One region of the Sutcliffiella horikoshii genome, then DNA from elsewhere that is predicted to be linked to it. Evidence: a T-box and tRNA genes for the amino acid it is inferred to sense, from the RefSeq annotation. Region 1 holds a T-box; the other holds one or more tRNA genes.
What was found. A T-box is a leader RNA that pairs with one kind of tRNA and senses whether it is charged. The one in region 1 lies ahead of K7887_RS15785 (valine--tRNA ligase), so its partner is inferred to be a tRNA-Val.
Positions count from the first base shown of each region.

Region 2: it has a tRNA-Val gene. The T-box ahead of K7887_RS15785 (valine--tRNA ligase) is inferred to sense a tRNA for this amino acid. The anticodon was not compared.

Region 1 covers NZ_CP082918.1:3,058,674-3,067,007, forward strand. The annotation lists gene K7887_RS15770 (ATP-grasp domain-containing protein) at 1-234, shown strand, start outside; gene K7887_RS15775 (bifunctional folylpolyglutamate synthase/dihydrofolate synthase) at 231-1,565, shown strand; gene K7887_RS15780 (hypothetical protein) at 1,610-1,783, opposite strand; gene K7887_RS15785 (valine--tRNA ligase) at 1,954-4,602, opposite strand; T-box leader at 4,653-4,898, opposite strand; gene K7887_RS15790 (hypothetical protein) at 5,080-5,268, shown strand; gene K7887_RS15795 (globin-coupled sensor protein) at 5,417-6,724, shown strand; gene ysxE (spore coat protein YsxE) at 6,745-7,785, opposite strand; gene spoVID (stage VI sporulation protein D) at 7,869-8,334, opposite strand, start outside.
Region 2 covers NZ_CP082918.1:1,392,833-1,401,166, reverse strand. The annotation lists gene K7887_RS07215 (CHY zinc finger protein) at 1-42, shown strand, start outside; gene K7887_RS07210 (DUF3231 family protein) at 70-1,074, opposite strand; gene K7887_RS07205 (hypothetical protein) at 1,187-1,534, opposite strand; gene K7887_RS07200 (hypothetical protein) at 2,121-2,393, opposite strand; gene K7887_RS07195 (COG1361 family protein) at 2,607-4,124, opposite strand; tRNA gene K7887_RS07190 (tRNA-Val) at 4,289-4,360, opposite strand; gene K7887_RS07185 (hypothetical protein) at 4,642-4,953, opposite strand; gene K7887_RS07180 (HD domain-containing protein) at 5,383-5,934, shown strand; gene K7887_RS07175 (GNAT family N-acetyltransferase) at 5,990-6,865, opposite strand; gene K7887_RS07170 (SCO family protein) at 6,958-7,542, opposite strand; gene K7887_RS07165 (aliphatic sulfonate ABC transporter substrate-binding protein) at 7,607-8,334, opposite strand, start outside.

The DNA of each region.
Region 1 (8,334 bases):
ACTTATGTATTGAATGAGGCTGAACTTACTGTCGTAAATAAAATAATTCAGCAGTTTGAATTTGGCCTTGTTGGCATTGACTTTTTATTTGATGAAGATGGTAGCCTGCTTTTCAATGAAATCGAGGACGTTGTCGGCTGCCGGACATTGTGCTTAACAAGCGACATCAATATTGTAAAAAGATACTTAGAATTTATTTTACAAAAGCTTGCAACAGGAGAGAAATCAATATGACATTTCAAACTATGAAAGAAGCTGTTCCTTATATTTATTCCTCCCTACTGAAAGCAAAGCCTTTTCAAGCCGAGGAGAACGATGCGGTTACACGTGCTCCCCACTTAACGAAGGAATTATTGAGTTGTCTTGACCTTATCCCTTCCGGTGACAAAGTGATTCTTGTCACCGGAAGTAAGGGCAAAGGCTCCACATCCCGCATGATGGCTGCCATCCTCCGCAAGATGGGGTTGAAGGTTGGATTATTTACTTCACCACATCTGATTGATTATAATGAGCGAATTCGGGTGAATGGAAAAGCGATTTCAGATGAAGCGTTTCTCACTTATTTGAATGAGCATGCGCAGACCATTGATAAGATTACAGCTTCCATTACGAATCCTCAACATTATCTTGGACCGACCGGAATCCTGCTTTCTGTCGCACTTGCCCACTTTCAATCAGAAGCAACCGACATCAATGTCATTGAAATTGGCCGGGGCGGCGCATATGATGACACAAATGTTTTGGAAAATAAATGGGCCGTACTGTCAAAGGTTATGGAAGAACATCTAGGATTCCTTGGGCATTCATTGGAGGATATTGTCCGACATAAAGTAGGAATTGTAAAAGAATGTACGGACTATTCTGTAGTTGGTAAGCAGTCTGAGGAAGCGTTGGAAATGATGAAAGAAATGATTGGGAAGTCAGCGGCTTTTTATGGTGAGGATTACATGCCTGCAAACGTAGTTGCTAGCTTGAGTGGAAGTATTTTTACATTACAGACCAAGTTTGGAAGATACGACGATTTGTCCGTCCCATTATTGGGATCCTTTCAAGTGGAAAACGCAGCACTTGCAATTCAAGCCTGTGAAACTGTGATGGGTGAAGCACTTCCGAGGGACATTTTGAAGGAAGCACTACGAGAATTAAGGTGGCCTGGTAGATTAGAAGTAGTTGCCGGGAACCCGACTGTTGTGTTGGACGGTTCCATTAATCGAGTTTCCGCAGCTTATTTAATAGAGGTTTTGCCACTCGTGGATTCCAGGAAGGTTGCTACTATCATTTCCGTTCCTTCGAATAAAGATTATGAAGGGGTAATGGAGGTTTGCAGTGAGTTTTCCGATATTTTGGTGGTGACGAGACCTGATAACTCGCATAAGTTGTTTCCGGAAGATGCACTTGCTGTTGCTCGGAAATACCACTCGAATGCTGTGGAAGTCGGGTTGCTGTCAGAGGCAGTTGCGCTGGTTAGGACGTTGGAGCCTACTCTCATCTTTGTTGTGGGAACGCAGTCGATGATTGGCAGTGCCAAGGAAATTTGGAAAGATTCATTGATGGATATTGGATAGATTGACGCTTCGGTCACCACTCCTTGTGGTGGCTGGAGCTATTTTTAATTTTTGGGGAGGTTTTGTGTTTGGTTTTTCTGAAATTCTTTTAGGAAATTGGTTTTGGAACTAAGTTTTGGAGGAGGTTCTACATTTCCAGGATGACCTTCTACAATTCCCAGAGCAGCTTCTACCGTTTTAATGAAACCTTCTACCTTAATCGAGCGAGCTTCTACCATTTTCTCACCACCTTCGACCTTTCGTCATTTTTCGACACACCAAACCAACACCGATGACCGTACTGAACCACTGGCAAATCAAATCCCCCAGCCTCCCCAAAACAAAAAAATCCCAAGCAGACATCCCCATTAAAAGGACATCCACCCAGGATCTATTTTACAAAAAGCTCTTATCCCTTCAGCTCATCAATGCGAGCTTGAACGGCATCACGCTTTTCTACATAATCTTTTTCTTTCGCTTTTTCTTCTTCAATAACATTTGCAGGTGCTTTCGCGATGAAGCCTTGGTTGGAAAGCTTCTTCTGAACGCGCTCCACTTCCTTATCCAGCTTAGCAAGCTCCTTGTTCAGACGGGCAATCTCTTCGTCAATGTTGATCAATCCAAGCAACGGAAGGATCAATTCCGCTCCAGTTACCACTGCTGTCATCGCCTTTTCGCCGCCATCTAACGCAACATCTGTTCCGATCAACAGTTCACTTGGGTTACAGAAGCGCTCGAGGTAAGAACGGTTGCTTTCAAGCTTCCCGGCAATCTCAGAAGTTTTCGCTTTTACAAGCAATTTAACTTGCTTGCTCATTGGCGTGTTCACTTCTGCGCGAACGTTACGTACGCTGCGGATGATGTCCACAAGTAAACGCATATCCGCTGCCGCTTCTTTGTCTGTCAGCTCGTCGCGAACTTCCGGCCATTTTGCAAGCGTAATGGACTCGCCTTCGTGAGGAAGCTGCTGCCAGATCTCCTCTGTGATGAATGGCATGAATGGGTGCAACAGGCGCATGGTATTATCCAGTACGTAAGCTAAAATAGAGCGTGTTGTCTTTTTCGCGGCTTCATCTTCGCTGTACAATGGAATCTTCGCCATTTCGATATACCAGTCACAGAAATCATCCCAGATGAAGTTGTAAAGGGCACGGCCCACTTCACCGAACTCATATTTTTCAGCAAGCTTTGTTACGGTCTCGATTGTTTCGTTCAGACGAGTCAGAATCCACTTGTCTGCAACGGACTTCTCGCCGCTCAAATCGATATCTTCAAACTTCATATCGCCCATATTCATCAAAGCAAAACGGGATGCGTTCCAGATCTTGTTGGCAAAGTTCCAAGTGGACTCTACTTTTTCATAGCTGAAACGTAGGTCCTGACCTGGTGAGCTTCCAGTTGAAAGGAAATAACGCAAGGAATCCGCTCCGTACTTTTCGATAACTTCCATTGGATCTACACCGTTACCAAGGGATTTACTCATCTTGCGGCCTTGCTCGTCACGAACAAGTCCGTGGATGAGAACATCTTTAAATGGACGCTCGCCTGTAAATTCTAAGCCTTGGAAAATCATACGAGAAACCCAGAAGAAAATGATATCATACCCTGTTACTAAGGTACTTGTTGGGTAGTAACGTTGATAATCCAGTGATTCTGTTTCCGGCCAGCCCATTGTGGAGAACGGCCATAATGCAGAACTGAACCATGTATCAAGTACATCTGTATCTTGCTCCCAGTTTTCGATATCTTCCGGTGGGTTGTGGTCAACATGGATTTCTCCTGTTTCTTTGTTATACCAAGCCGGAATTCGGTGGCCCCACCATAGTTGACGGGAGATACACCAGTCGCGGATGTTTTCCATCCAACGCATGTAGGTGTTCTCAAAACGGTTCGGTACAAAATTAACTTTGTCTTCTTGAGATTGAAGGTCAATCGCCTTGTCCGCAAGCGGCTGCATTTTTACAAACCATTGAGTAGAAAGATATGGCTCAACAACCGCTCCACTACGCTCACTGTGACCAACAGAGTGCATATGCTCTTCAATTTTGAAAAGAACGCCACTTTCCTGCAAGTCTTTTACAAGCTGCTTACGGCATTCGAAACGATCCATCCCATTGTATTTACCAGCTTTCTCGTTCATGCTGCCGTCTTCATGCATAACCAAAATACGCTCCAGGTTATGACGGTTACCGATCTCAAAGTCGTTCGGGTCGTGAGCAGGAGTGATTTTAACTGCACCGGAACCGAATTCCATGTCTACATAATCATCTGCAACAATTGGAATCTCACGGCCAGTGATAGGCAGTGTTACCATTTTTCCGATTAAGTGCTTGTAGCGCTCGTCTTCTGGATGAACCGCAACCGCTGTATCTCCAAGCATCGTTTCAGGACGCGTTGTCGCGATCTCGATGGAACCAGAACCATCTGTTAGTGGGTATCTCATATGATAGAAAGCACCTTGAACATCTTGGTGAATTACCTCGATATCAGAAAGAGCCGTTTTTGTAGCAGGGTCCCAGTTGATGATGTATTCCCCGCGGTAGATAAGGCCTTTTTTATAAAGCGATACGAACACTTCGTTAACTGCTTTGGATAGCCCTTCGTCCAATGTGAAACGCTCGCGGCTGTAATCCAGGCCAAGACCCAGCTTGGACCATTGTTGGCGGATATGTTGCGCGTACTCGTCTTTCCACTTCCACGCTTCTTCCATGAACTTTTCACGGCCAAGTTCATAGCGGTTGATTCCTTGGTTGCGTAGCTTTTCGTCTACTTTTGCTTGTGTTGCGATTCCCGCGTGGTCCATTCCCGGTAACCATAGAACGTCAAAGCCTTGCATACGCTTCATGCGTGTGATGATGTCTTGCAGGGTGGTGTCCCATGCGTGGCCAAGGTGAAGGCGGCCTGTTACGTTTGGCGGTGGGATAACGATTGTGTATGGTGTTTTGTCCTGGTCGTTTGTCGCTTCGAAAAAGCGGCCGTCCAGCCAGTATTGATAACGGTTTTTTTCGATTGTTTGTGGATCGTATTTTGTCGGAAGGTTTACTTCATTCATTTCCATCCTTCTTCTCCTCCTATTTGTTACAAAATAAAAAACTCCCTTCATCCAAATAAAAGGACGAAAGGAGTTAAGTTTCGCGGTACCACCTTTTTTTACAGGGTGAAAAAGATAGACTTTTCCCTGTACTCTCAAATCTGTTAACGGCTCTCCACCGGTTTCAACTACTGAACACAATGCGTTCGCTGAAACTACTCGAGGGCGACCTTCCAATCCGACTTTCCTGAGAAACCTTTCAGCTGATGGTTTCTCTCTCTAAAGGGGTCTGCAATTGTACTCTTCCCTGTCACTGTATTTGATCGTTATCTTATTACCTTACTATGTTACATAAAGGATATGCTAATAGTCAATAAGCTTCTCCAATTTTTTATTAAGTTATGCACAAAATCAAATAATTGTTCCAAATTGGGCACTATTTTCTGCACACAATCATATCTTAGGTATATATACATCGAGAAAAGTGTCTTAAGGAGGTACCTTATGCGAAAATATAACCCTTATTCCTTGCCGCCATGGTTGAGACAGGTTCGAGGTGTATGCGCGCAATTTATTATTCCTATTTGTGTGTTTCAAGGAATACGTACCATCTTTCTTCCCACAACCTTCGACGTTCTCATTCTTGCCATTTGCATCGTGGTTGCCATTTGCTTTCATTTGGAATGGATCTAGGCAACCTGAAACTGCCTCCTGATCTTTTGGGGGCAGTTTTTATTTGGTCATTCGACACATTATCTATAGCTTATTTCCTAAAAATCATCCATAATACTACATAAAGATATGAATTTTCTACCAATTTCGACTTTAAAAGGAGACACTCATGATTTCATTTATGCAAAAACCTAAAAAGGTTCCTTATACTGCTGATATGCAGTTTCCAGAAAGACAGGCTGTTGTAGGTCATTCAGAAGATGCGGATTTGGCAAGCCGCCTTTACTATATGGGCTTCACAAAGGAACATCTGCAAGCTTTACAAAATGCAAAACCGGTCATATTTGAAATACTAGATGAAGTACTAGAAAAAGTGCTGGAACATTTATATAAACAACCACCGATGAAGCGGGTTGCTACAAGCAATTCCAGTAAGGAAAGACTCAAGGCAGTTTTTGTTCGCTATTTTCAAAGTCTGTTAAGCGGAAAGCTTGATGGGGAATTTTATAAAATGCGAAAAAAAATCGGACAAACTCATAATGGTGTCCACCTGCCCGTAACTTGGTTTTTGGCGACCTATTCCGCCATGCAGACCCTACTGCTTCCAAAAGTAGTGGAATTGCTTCAGGACAGTCCTAAAGATTTGGTTACCACGTTAACTGCACTGACGCATATCATTAATCTTGACTCCCAACTTGTAGTCGAAGAGTATATTCATGTTCGTATAGAGTTGCTTGAACAGGCAAATGAAGCAAACCGTACGTTGCAGGCAGAGCTTACCAAGATTAGTGAAGAAGTTGCAGGCACCGTGACGGAGACGGAAGAGACAATTCAAACCGTCACACTAAAAGCGGAAGAAGTTTTAAAAGATACCAATCTCACTCAAAAAAGCAGTCAAAATTTGTTGCATTTAACTAATGACAACGAAATGCAGATGGAGAAGATGGTAGGTAATTTTGAAGAGGTCATGAAAGAAGTCAGTCAATCACTAGAAGAAATGCACACATTGAAATCTGTTTCTGAAGAAATCATCACGATGACACAAGGTATTGATAATATTGCCGATCAAACGAACCTTTTGGCTCTTAACGCTTCCATTGAAGCAGCCCGCGCAGGTGATGAAGGCCGTGGTTTCGCCGTTGTCGCCAGCGAAGTACGGAAACTTGCCGAAAGCTCAAAGGAACTTAGCAGTAAAATCAAAGTACTTATCGACAAGAGTGACCAGCAAATCACCAATGTGACGAGCATGATGTCTTCCATGCACAAAGTAACCGCACAGTCTCAACAGAATATCGTCCAAGTGAAGGGTGGCATTGTCACCGTCAAAATGGAGATGGATAACTATCTGGACCGTTTCAACAAAAATAAAGCAGACTTGGATATCATCGTTAATTCTTTTAAAGAAATCAATCAATCGGCTGTCAGCTTGTCGCTGTTAACTGATACATTGTTAGAAAAAGCAGTTCATAAGGCATAAAAAAGCAGGCCCATCCCAGGTTAACTGGTTTGGGCCTCTTTGTTTTTGTTTTGCTCTTCAATCTGATTGATCCTGCCTGCCACATATTCAATATTTTTGGCTAGCCAGTAGCTTCCCTGAATTTTTTTCACCAATTCCCGTTCCGAATGGGCGTTTCTTTGGTTTGGGTTCGGAGGCTGTTGAAACTGCCCTACTGCCTGCATAAACGATGCGGGATGGGAAAGATAACTTAGTGTAAGATCTTTTTCATAATCTTGCAGACTAAATCCCTTTTGATATTCATAGAACCAGTCAATACAATCATCGCAGAAAAGTGGATACGTTCTTAAATATCGTTGATAAAAAGAGATAATGTCGTTGGCAGGTGCCGCTTGTTTTGCTCGCTCCCAGCTTATAAAATAACCCCTGCCCTCTGAATCCTTTACAAAATGATGAAACGAGACCCTTCCATGTGTCATGGCCACACGATGTTTCTTCGTTTCCTTTACCGCCTCTTGCCAGTTTTCCAGCTTTTGCAGGGAAAATTTCTGGGCAAGCGATACTTCATGGGCGTATGTGCAAACTTGGAGCTCAAAAGGAGACATATATAGCTTCTTCTCACATACATCCACAAACTTTTCTAAGTCCTGTTGCTCTTTCGTCCATTCTTCTGAAACTCGGTCGTAAAAGGCTGTAATCTCTTCTTCAGGGTACTCTTTCTCTTGAACTGTCATGCTATGAAGTTTGGCCAGTTCTTTAAACATCATACTGTCTTTAAAGTCCAGTTCCCTCTCTTCATTATCCTCAATCCACGGCATCAAGTAGTAGGCATCCGAATAACTCTCAATAAAATAATAACCCTGCCTTGTTTGATAGATGGGAACAACCGTTTTAATACCACGCTGGAACAGGGAATGAATATTACGGAACAAAGGATATGCCTGCTCTTTTTTTATTTTTTTGAGGGCAAATGCACCTTTATTCGTCGCAACCCTCCATACTCCACTATGCTGCTCTATATATTCAGGTACGATGCCATATTGATACACTAGCTCTTCTACGCTTTGCTCATTTGTCTGCATCGCGATAACTCACTTCCTCTAATATTTTCAGGTAAAAAAGAAGTGAGAAAGGTCACCCCCTCCTCACTTTCCTCTAAAGCCGGTTATTGACTCTTAGAGGAAGCCTTTACCGGAATATATAACAATTGCCCTTCATTGATGTGATCATCTGTGGAAAGCCTATTGACCCTAATCAACTGCTGAATGGACACATCATATCGTTCAGCAATATGGTCCATGGACTCCCCTTGCTGCACAATACAAATTTTTAATTTAGTGAAATCTTCTCCACCTTCATCAGCAAAGATTTTGGTGAGAGATAAATCATTTTCATCTCGTGGCTCATCGGAATAATCCTCATGGTCATATTGCTGTGGATCTGCAACCGCCTGTTGGCCCTTCCTTTTATCAAAGAAGGAAACAACATTTGATGCCTCTTCCTCGTTCTGGTGGTGATTACCTGCATGCAAGGAATGTAGCGGAGCATAAGCATCCTCCGCATTATTCTGATAAATATAGTCTGCAGGATTATATGGCGCTTCTTCTTCTACCGCCGGAGCTTTTCTTGCC
Region 2 (8,334 bases), 1.7 Mb from region 1:
CCCGGTTGCCAACTTCACTATCATCTATATTTTGAGAAATAGAGACTTTCCGTTCGGGAAGGCTCTTTTTTAATCTTTACAATTCTTTGGATCCGATTTAGTAGGAGGTTGTTCCAACCAGCCATGCTTCAATAGAAGTTTCGCACCATCACCAGCATATGTCATCACTTCACCTATCACCTTCAAGTACATTAAAGCTAGATCTTTGCGCGGACTTAACGCCATCGACAACCCGTAATTTGCAGTTCCATATGAAATCAGATGTGTCACATGATTGAGCATAAAACGGTTTGAAAAAGGAGAAACAGAAGAATCCAGCACTTCACTTCCATAGGTGGAAGGTACATTACAATCCTCTTTCAAAAGTATGGTAGAAAACGTCGTTACATACTTATTGGCCAAGCTTTTCCCTTTTTCAAAATAAGCGCAAAGCTTTTTATCATCCGTAACTTGCATAAATCCTTTTAACAGTGCTTTCCCCAGGGAGTTGGAACGTACATTTTGAAAAAGCTGGTTCATCTCAAATACAGTCAACGGACGCTTATCAATAGTAAATCCAGCAAAAAAATGACCACTTTCCACAAAATCGACCTGTTTCGGCGTTGTAATATACGGGGGTCTAGAATAAAGCCCCTTCTCTAATAGCAACCTCTTCCCCATCTCCGTTATTTCTTGGAGAGCATCAATATGCAGGTGAAACACTTCCCTGACATCCTTACGAGAAACTTCCGCGACCGCCAGCGCGAATCCGTTCAGCGCAAACTTTGCCATTCCATCAATGTAATGAAGATAAAAAACATCCGAAAAAAGCCGGGGAGCTTTTGTATTGATATCTTCAGAAGTAATACCTCTCGGAACAGGAAATTGTTCTTTCTTAAAAATATCCATATATCTGTGTACATGTCGTTTGGATGTTCGCAGACATTGCTCCACAAATCTCTCAATATCTGGATCATCCACATGTACCAGGAAGTATCGGAACATATGATGAACGGACGTTTCAAACAAATAACTGCTCCACAAATGCCCAATTTCTGCAGAAGTGAGTCGTATATGGTTATGGGAATTTTCCATTGTTGGAGTGGACCTGCCTTTCAGAGCGTTGTTAAAATTAGTTTGGTCATTTGGAGGATAATTATGTAAAAGAGAAGGATATTATTGATATCCTTCTGAAAAAGCTCTAAGGTTATAAACCATTAGGTGGAAGAGTTGTCGTTACACAGATACGGTATGCCTTACAACGTAAAGAAGGGGTTCTCAGGACTTCGACCGTCCCAAGTGCAGGTACAACCTCCACTAGAACTGGTTCTGTTCCATTTAATGCCCACACAACCATTGGACAAAGAGGCGTTCCACCGATAGCCCCTGTTGATGTTAAACTAGTTACAATTGATTGCAACTCAGCCACAGTTGGCGTTCTGTAACCTGCAAATAATGTTGGACAGTAGCCGGAATCATACCTTAAAGTAGTATTGGTGAATACAAAAGTTAGATTCGCTAAAGGAACATATACAGCACCTTGCATAGCAAGCATTGACCTTAAACCTCCACAAACCGCCGACTCATTTCTTCTCACTGGATTCGGACACTTATCCTTCTTATCACAGCAACAACAACACTTTCTCTCACAACATTCCACATAAACTATTCCCAAAATTTTCACCTCCTATTTTTTGAGCTACTATATAGTATGAAAAACGCTAGATTACGCTTGTACATTTCTACTAAAACGAAAAAATAGACGAGCGCATTTACCGCCCGTCTATTCTCTCACTAGCATTTAATCATTGTACTTGTAATAGCGGGATGCGCCAGCACTACAGCCGCATTTTTTCTTGCCACGCGCCGCATCTTCCATCGGTGAAACCGCATTGTCCATAGCAGGTCTACTATGACGAAGATAGCATTTACACTTTACTTCGCAGCACACCTTGCATTCTACATACAAAACTCCCACGACTCTCACCTCCTCTATTAATCTATTAAAAGTATATTCATACTAATAGAAAATGATTGTGTCAATTCCTCACATGACAAAAAATAGACAAGCGATTAACTAGCCCGCCTGCCTTGTAAAATATAAAAAACCCGGAAATAATTTTCTTAGTTCTAACATCGTCTTATACCATTTTTAATTTCGGGCACTTACAGTTGTTCCCGATCACTCTGTATCCAATCACTTCAATACCTTTTTTCTTTAAGTAACGCACACTAATGTTTTTTTCAAGATGGCTAGATGCAAGGACTATTACTTTTTCCTCTTTAAATTGTTGATAGTTCCGTTGCAGATAAGCAACAGGAATATTCACCGCTACAGGAACAGGCTCTTCCACATAATTATAATCCCTAACATCAACAACTTTTGCAGGGCTGGTAAGTTCTATGTTTTTCACACAAGGAACACCTAAAACAGGAACATATCTATTATAAAAGTAAACGGAAATTAATATGAATATCAAAGCAATAGAAATGACCAACAACCATCTCCTCCAATACGGTTCATTTGTTTCTTTATATTATACCCCCTTAGGTATAATGTCAACATTCTTGTTTTACGTAAAAAAGCACATTCTGCATGAGAATGCGCTTCACAATTTTACTAACTACTACAGTTCCGATTTCCAATTATACCTTCTTGTAGGATTAGAACTAGTTAATCCTCCTCCACATCCACAATCGGACTGACTAGCAGCGTTCATTGTACTTGGTGCAGTAAAGAATTGACCATTATCTGGATTGATGTTATTTGGACAAGGGTTGGAGCAGGTAATGGATGCTATATAAGCGGTATCTACACTTACAGGAACATTTAGAGTAGGCAAGAATAATTGGTTTTGACCACCAAGTGGGTCGACGGCGTTCAAAGTATTATTAATTGTCGCAGATTGAGTAGAGGCCGAAACAATAGTTAGTTGAATATCACGGTGAGCTGATCCTCCTTGAGGAATATCCAGATTATCACAAACGATGTCAATCATTCTTTGACCTGTGATGTCTTGATTCAACGGCACTTCTTCACCAGTACGGAATCTTGCTTGGCAACCGCCAAAAGATGAAAATCTAACAGTTAATCCTGTAGGAATCATTAAGGTATCAACAATTCGTGCATTTGTTCCCGGAGAGTTTGGTGTATTTGTTACTGTTAAGCGATACGTAACTTGATTCCCATTGATTGTACAACATTTAGCGGCAGAAAGTTGGACTACATCAAGGTTTAACGTACAGAAGTCTGATGCCTGAGAAGTACCTGATACAACACTAGCTCTATTGTCAATCAAATATTCTCCAGGTCCTGATACCGCTGTAACAGGTAGAGAATACGTAATAACTCTTTCTCCACCAGGCTCAATTGTACCTAAGTTGCCGGTAATCAAAATTCTTCCTGGGACTGAGCGGTCTACATTTAGGCTAGGATCGCTTATTGTAATTGGCCCTAGCGTAATATTCGGAGAAAAGAGTAGGGTATCTGTAAGTTGTACATTTTCTAAAGGAGATCCCCCAGGATTTGTTACTGTAATTTGAAACGCAAGTCTTACCGTATTACCATCAAATATTTCTTCACAACTTTTATTGACAATCAATTGACCTGGAGCAGGACATTGAGGAACAATATAACACCCATCACAAGCAAACGTGTAGTTCACATTTGCTGCTCTTACTCTAATTCCTTGTGTACCATTAGGGTAGTTCCCCACAATTTCCAAGCGGTATTCAACCGTGACACCCTTATCGAAACGGTTATTCGATTCCACCTTCAACCAATTGAAACCTGTTGGCGCAGGACCATAGTTCGGATCTGTAGGACTGATGGTGAACGGTACGGAGGTAAAGGTCCCACACCCATCAACCTTTTCACTTACTATTATCGTATTTGCCGGTATGTTTTGACATACAGGAATCACAAAACTACTAATCCCTCTAGTAGCCATTGCATTATCAGTCGAGAATTTATAAGACCAATAAGAACGGTTTTCTGGCGATGGCCTGAAACAAGGGTTACTAGCGGTGCTTCCATCCGGAAGCGTTTGACATGCGGGTTGTATGACCGTGATCCCGTTTTGGGTGGCACAGACACAAAGGTTTTGATACGGGGAACAGTTACAATTTTGACATATATCTGCCATTTAAACATCTCCTTTAACATTAGTTTCTACATAGTATGTCTAGCATTTTTCAATGTATAGACGAATGAATTAAGAGATTTGACCATTTTAATAGAGTAATAGAGCATAGAAGTAAAATAAGAAAAAGCCCCACCCTTTATATAGAAAGAGTGGAGCTTTTTAGATGATCTGAGAGGGATTCGAACCCCCGACCCCTACCCTGTCAAGGTAGTATTCTCCCGCTGAACTATCAGATCTCATATTCGACTGTAAATATTATTATAGATAGTCCACACTTGTTTGTAAAGAAAATTTTACAAAACTAAACTTCATATAAGTTAAACGAAATATCAGGGGGATTTATAGCTGGGGATTGGAGCAAAAGGCGGAGACTCCTGAGGGAGATAGCGGTAGCTTGAGACCCCGCAGCGGAGCGAGGAGGCTCTAGCACCGCCCCTAGGAAAGCGAAGCCATTTGCGGTAATCCACAGCGGCGTTTAACCAATTCGAAAATTAAAACCGCCCCAAACTCGGAACGGTTACACTTGCATACCTTTTTCTTTTCTTCCCGAAGCAAAAGCATCAATCATCAGGATTATAGCTGTTATAGTGTGTAAAGCCCAACCCACAAAAGGGACCCATCCTAAACAAGACGCAACAATTCCCCAAATACTACCGTGAAACTTCTGCCCTTCTTTCGCACTAAACACCAGCGTAATGATATGTAAAATCAACATAAGTCCCAATGGAGAATAACCAAACCCCATCACAGTCAGACCTCCAAGCACAGGAATAGCCAAAAAAGCCTCCATTCCGCCTGTAACCCACTTTAATGTAGTAGATGGTTTCACAAAATCACCTTCCTTTCTTATATTTCAAGTATATTCCTTACTCCCCAAAAAACAACCAGAATATACGTTCGTATTTTTATTGAATATAAAACATATGTTCGTATATAATAATGGTAAGGAGATGATAATAATGAGCCGAACGCTCGAGTGTTACATTAATTCAAGAACACCTATTGAAATAATCTATATGTCCAAAAATGGTTCCATCACACAAAGATCCTTAATCGTGTTTAATATAAACAAAAATAATGTGACGGCATTCTGTTACCTGCGCAATCAAAAAAGAACGTTTCTGTTAGATAGAATATTATCCTATCGCCCCTTAATTAAAACATACAAGAATGAGGTTATCTGAACGTTTCTCTTGCACACATTTCCTCATATGTGATATTCTATAAAGAAACACATTTTTACAGGAGGGAGATATTAATGAGAGAAGTAACACTTACAGATATTTTTACACACCCTATAACACAGAAGTATTTGAAGCGCTCAGGAGTTGCACATGCCCTTGAAGTGGCCAACCATGCCTTTCATTTGGCGTTTAAATATAATGTAAGCGTAGATTTAGCTACTAAAGCTGCCCTTCTGCACGATATAGGCCATTACGAATGGTATCGTCAAGGAAAATGGGACTATGAGCTTTACAGAGAAAATGATATTCATGCAATTAAAGGTGCAGAGCGTGCCCACAAGTTATTGATTCGCTTAGGAGAAAACCCCCAAAACGCTAAAAAGATCTCTGTTGCTATCCTTTTGCATACAGATTCCTATCTGCCTGAAATCGACGTCAAGAGAAGTCCATTACAAAAAGTAGTGAAGCTTGCAGACGAAATGGACGAGGAAAAAGGCGGAAACCACCACTATAAACAAATTGATAAAACTACCGCGCTTGAAAAAATCAACTACCTGGACCAACTCGTTGAACATTATCTTCCAAAACAACAACTATCATCACCTTCACATGAACAATCAATGTAATCTACAAGAGGTAGCCGATGCTGCCACCTCTTCATTTGCAATTTTTTGAAAACCCTTACTTGGCAAGATAATAATCATACCCGTCTATCACCCTGAATCCAGCTTTCTCATAGAGCTTTATTGCTCCTTCATTTCTTACGTCCACATCCAACCTTATTGCTTTTTTAGGATATCTAACTTTAAGGTCTGATACTATTTTCTCTAATATTGCACGACCGTATCCTTTGCCCCTATGGTCTGGATTTATCGTAAATGCGCTTAAATACACTGATTCCTCCTCATCACTTACTGTTATTGTAGCGATCGGAGTTTTATCTACATGCACAAGAAACAGCTCGTATCCCGGATTTGAAGCATTACGTTCAATTAGACTCTTCACATTTTCATCAGTTGGCGCAACATCGAATCCGTCCGATAAAAGCTTCATTATAATTCCAGCTTCAGATAGATCTGCTGTTTTAATGGACATGTTTTGCAGACAATCATACTTTTTGTGAAATTTCTCATTGTACTCCATGGTGAACTCAGAATACACGTAGGTCGCTTCCATTTTTAATGCGAGATGAATGGCAGCGTCAGACTTTGAGGGACAAACAAAAAGCACCTCGTCTGCATCACGCTCCCTTGTCATTTCCTTTGCACTTTCAAGCAAGCTACTAAACTTCCCTTGATTTCGGTATTCTGGATGGATCATCCCGGCAAGTTCTATCTTTTTCGGATCTATAAAAGAAAACAAACCTAAAAAACCTATTAATTCATTTTTCTCCCGCGCTAAAATTAAACCAAGATGAGTGGTGTCCCCTTTTTTAATCATGGATAAATTAATACTGGCACTTATTTCGTAGCCATCATGAAACTCGCATTTCTTCAAAAGATTAACCACTTCTTCATATTCTTTTTTAGAGAGGTTGTTTGTTTTTGTTATTTCCATCGTTTCCCCCCATATTTTTCATGTTTTTCTAAAATACAAAACACCCATATGACATCATATGAGTGTTAAAGGGAAAACGTAATAATCCTATGTTAATCTGTTACTTTTTCTAAGTCTTCCATGATTTCTTCTAAAGGCACATCCAAACCGCTATAGGACTCCCGTACATATCCTTCTTTATCCACTAAGAAGATACTCGTACTGTGCATATATTGATCTGAACCTTCTTCTTTGGAAGCCGGCACCATAAATGATACATTTGCAAACCGCTCTATCGTTTCCTGATTATAGCCTGTAACAAAATCCCATGACTGATAATCCGCTTTATACAAATCACCATATTCCTTTAAAGCTTCCGGAGTATCCTTCTCAGGATCGATGCTAAAAGAAACAATTGGCACTTCCACGCCTGTTTCTTTCATTTCCCGCTGCATCCTTGCCATATTGGCCGTCATTGGAGGACAAACTGTATCACAGTTAGTGAAAATAAAATTAGCTAACCAAAATTCCCCTTCATGTTTAGAACTAGTGAAGCTCTGCTTATCTTGATTTACTCCATCAAGCTCTCCAACCTCAAGTTTCATTGAAAATTCTTCATCTAAATTAACTTCACTGCTTCCGCAACCAGCCAGAGCAAGTAAGATTACAAATGACAATATCGGCCAAAGTCTTTTCAAGAATATTCCTCCAAACTCATAAAAAAGTGTCGAGACCATTATAGCCCGACACTCTTATGAAATGCTAGTTAACAAATTGTGAATCAATGAAATTTTTGAAGTCAGGCTTTTCCTTCAAGAATTTAAGTTCAAAGGACGAGTTTGCAAATTCCTGGACCACTTCTGCATCTACTTCATGAGTGAAGCGAATTCTTTCCCACGCAGAATCAATAACTTCTTTTGATAGTTCTTGGTTTGTCAGTTCTTTAATAGAATTGATGGCAATATCTTTTGATTCTTCTGGATTTTCAGAAATGAAGTCCACTGACTCTTGATGTGCATCTACTAATTTTTGTACCAGATCTTTATTTTCATCAATCAACTTACCGCTTGTAACAAAGATGGTGTTAGGTAGAGTAGTTCCAAAGGAGATCTCATTACTGTCAACAAGAATGTTAGCACCGTGCTCGATGGATAACAAGGAAGCCCACGGCTCTGGAACTGCTGCTGCATCTACACTTTCAGATTCAAACATTCCTGCATATTGTGCAGGATTTCCAGTTACATGTTTCATGCTTCCGCCAATACGAGCTGAAGAAAGGCCGTAATCTTGTAAAAATGTTTCCATCTGAACGTCATGCGTACAACCAACTCCAGGCGTGATAAATGTGGCACCATCAAGCCCTTCCACAGATGTAATTCCACTTTCTTTACTTGCTATGATTACCGTTCCTCCAGAAGATGCTCCGGCTACCACTTTCACATCCGCTCCGCTTACATAGTTGTTCATAGCCGGACCAGGTCCAACTAAGC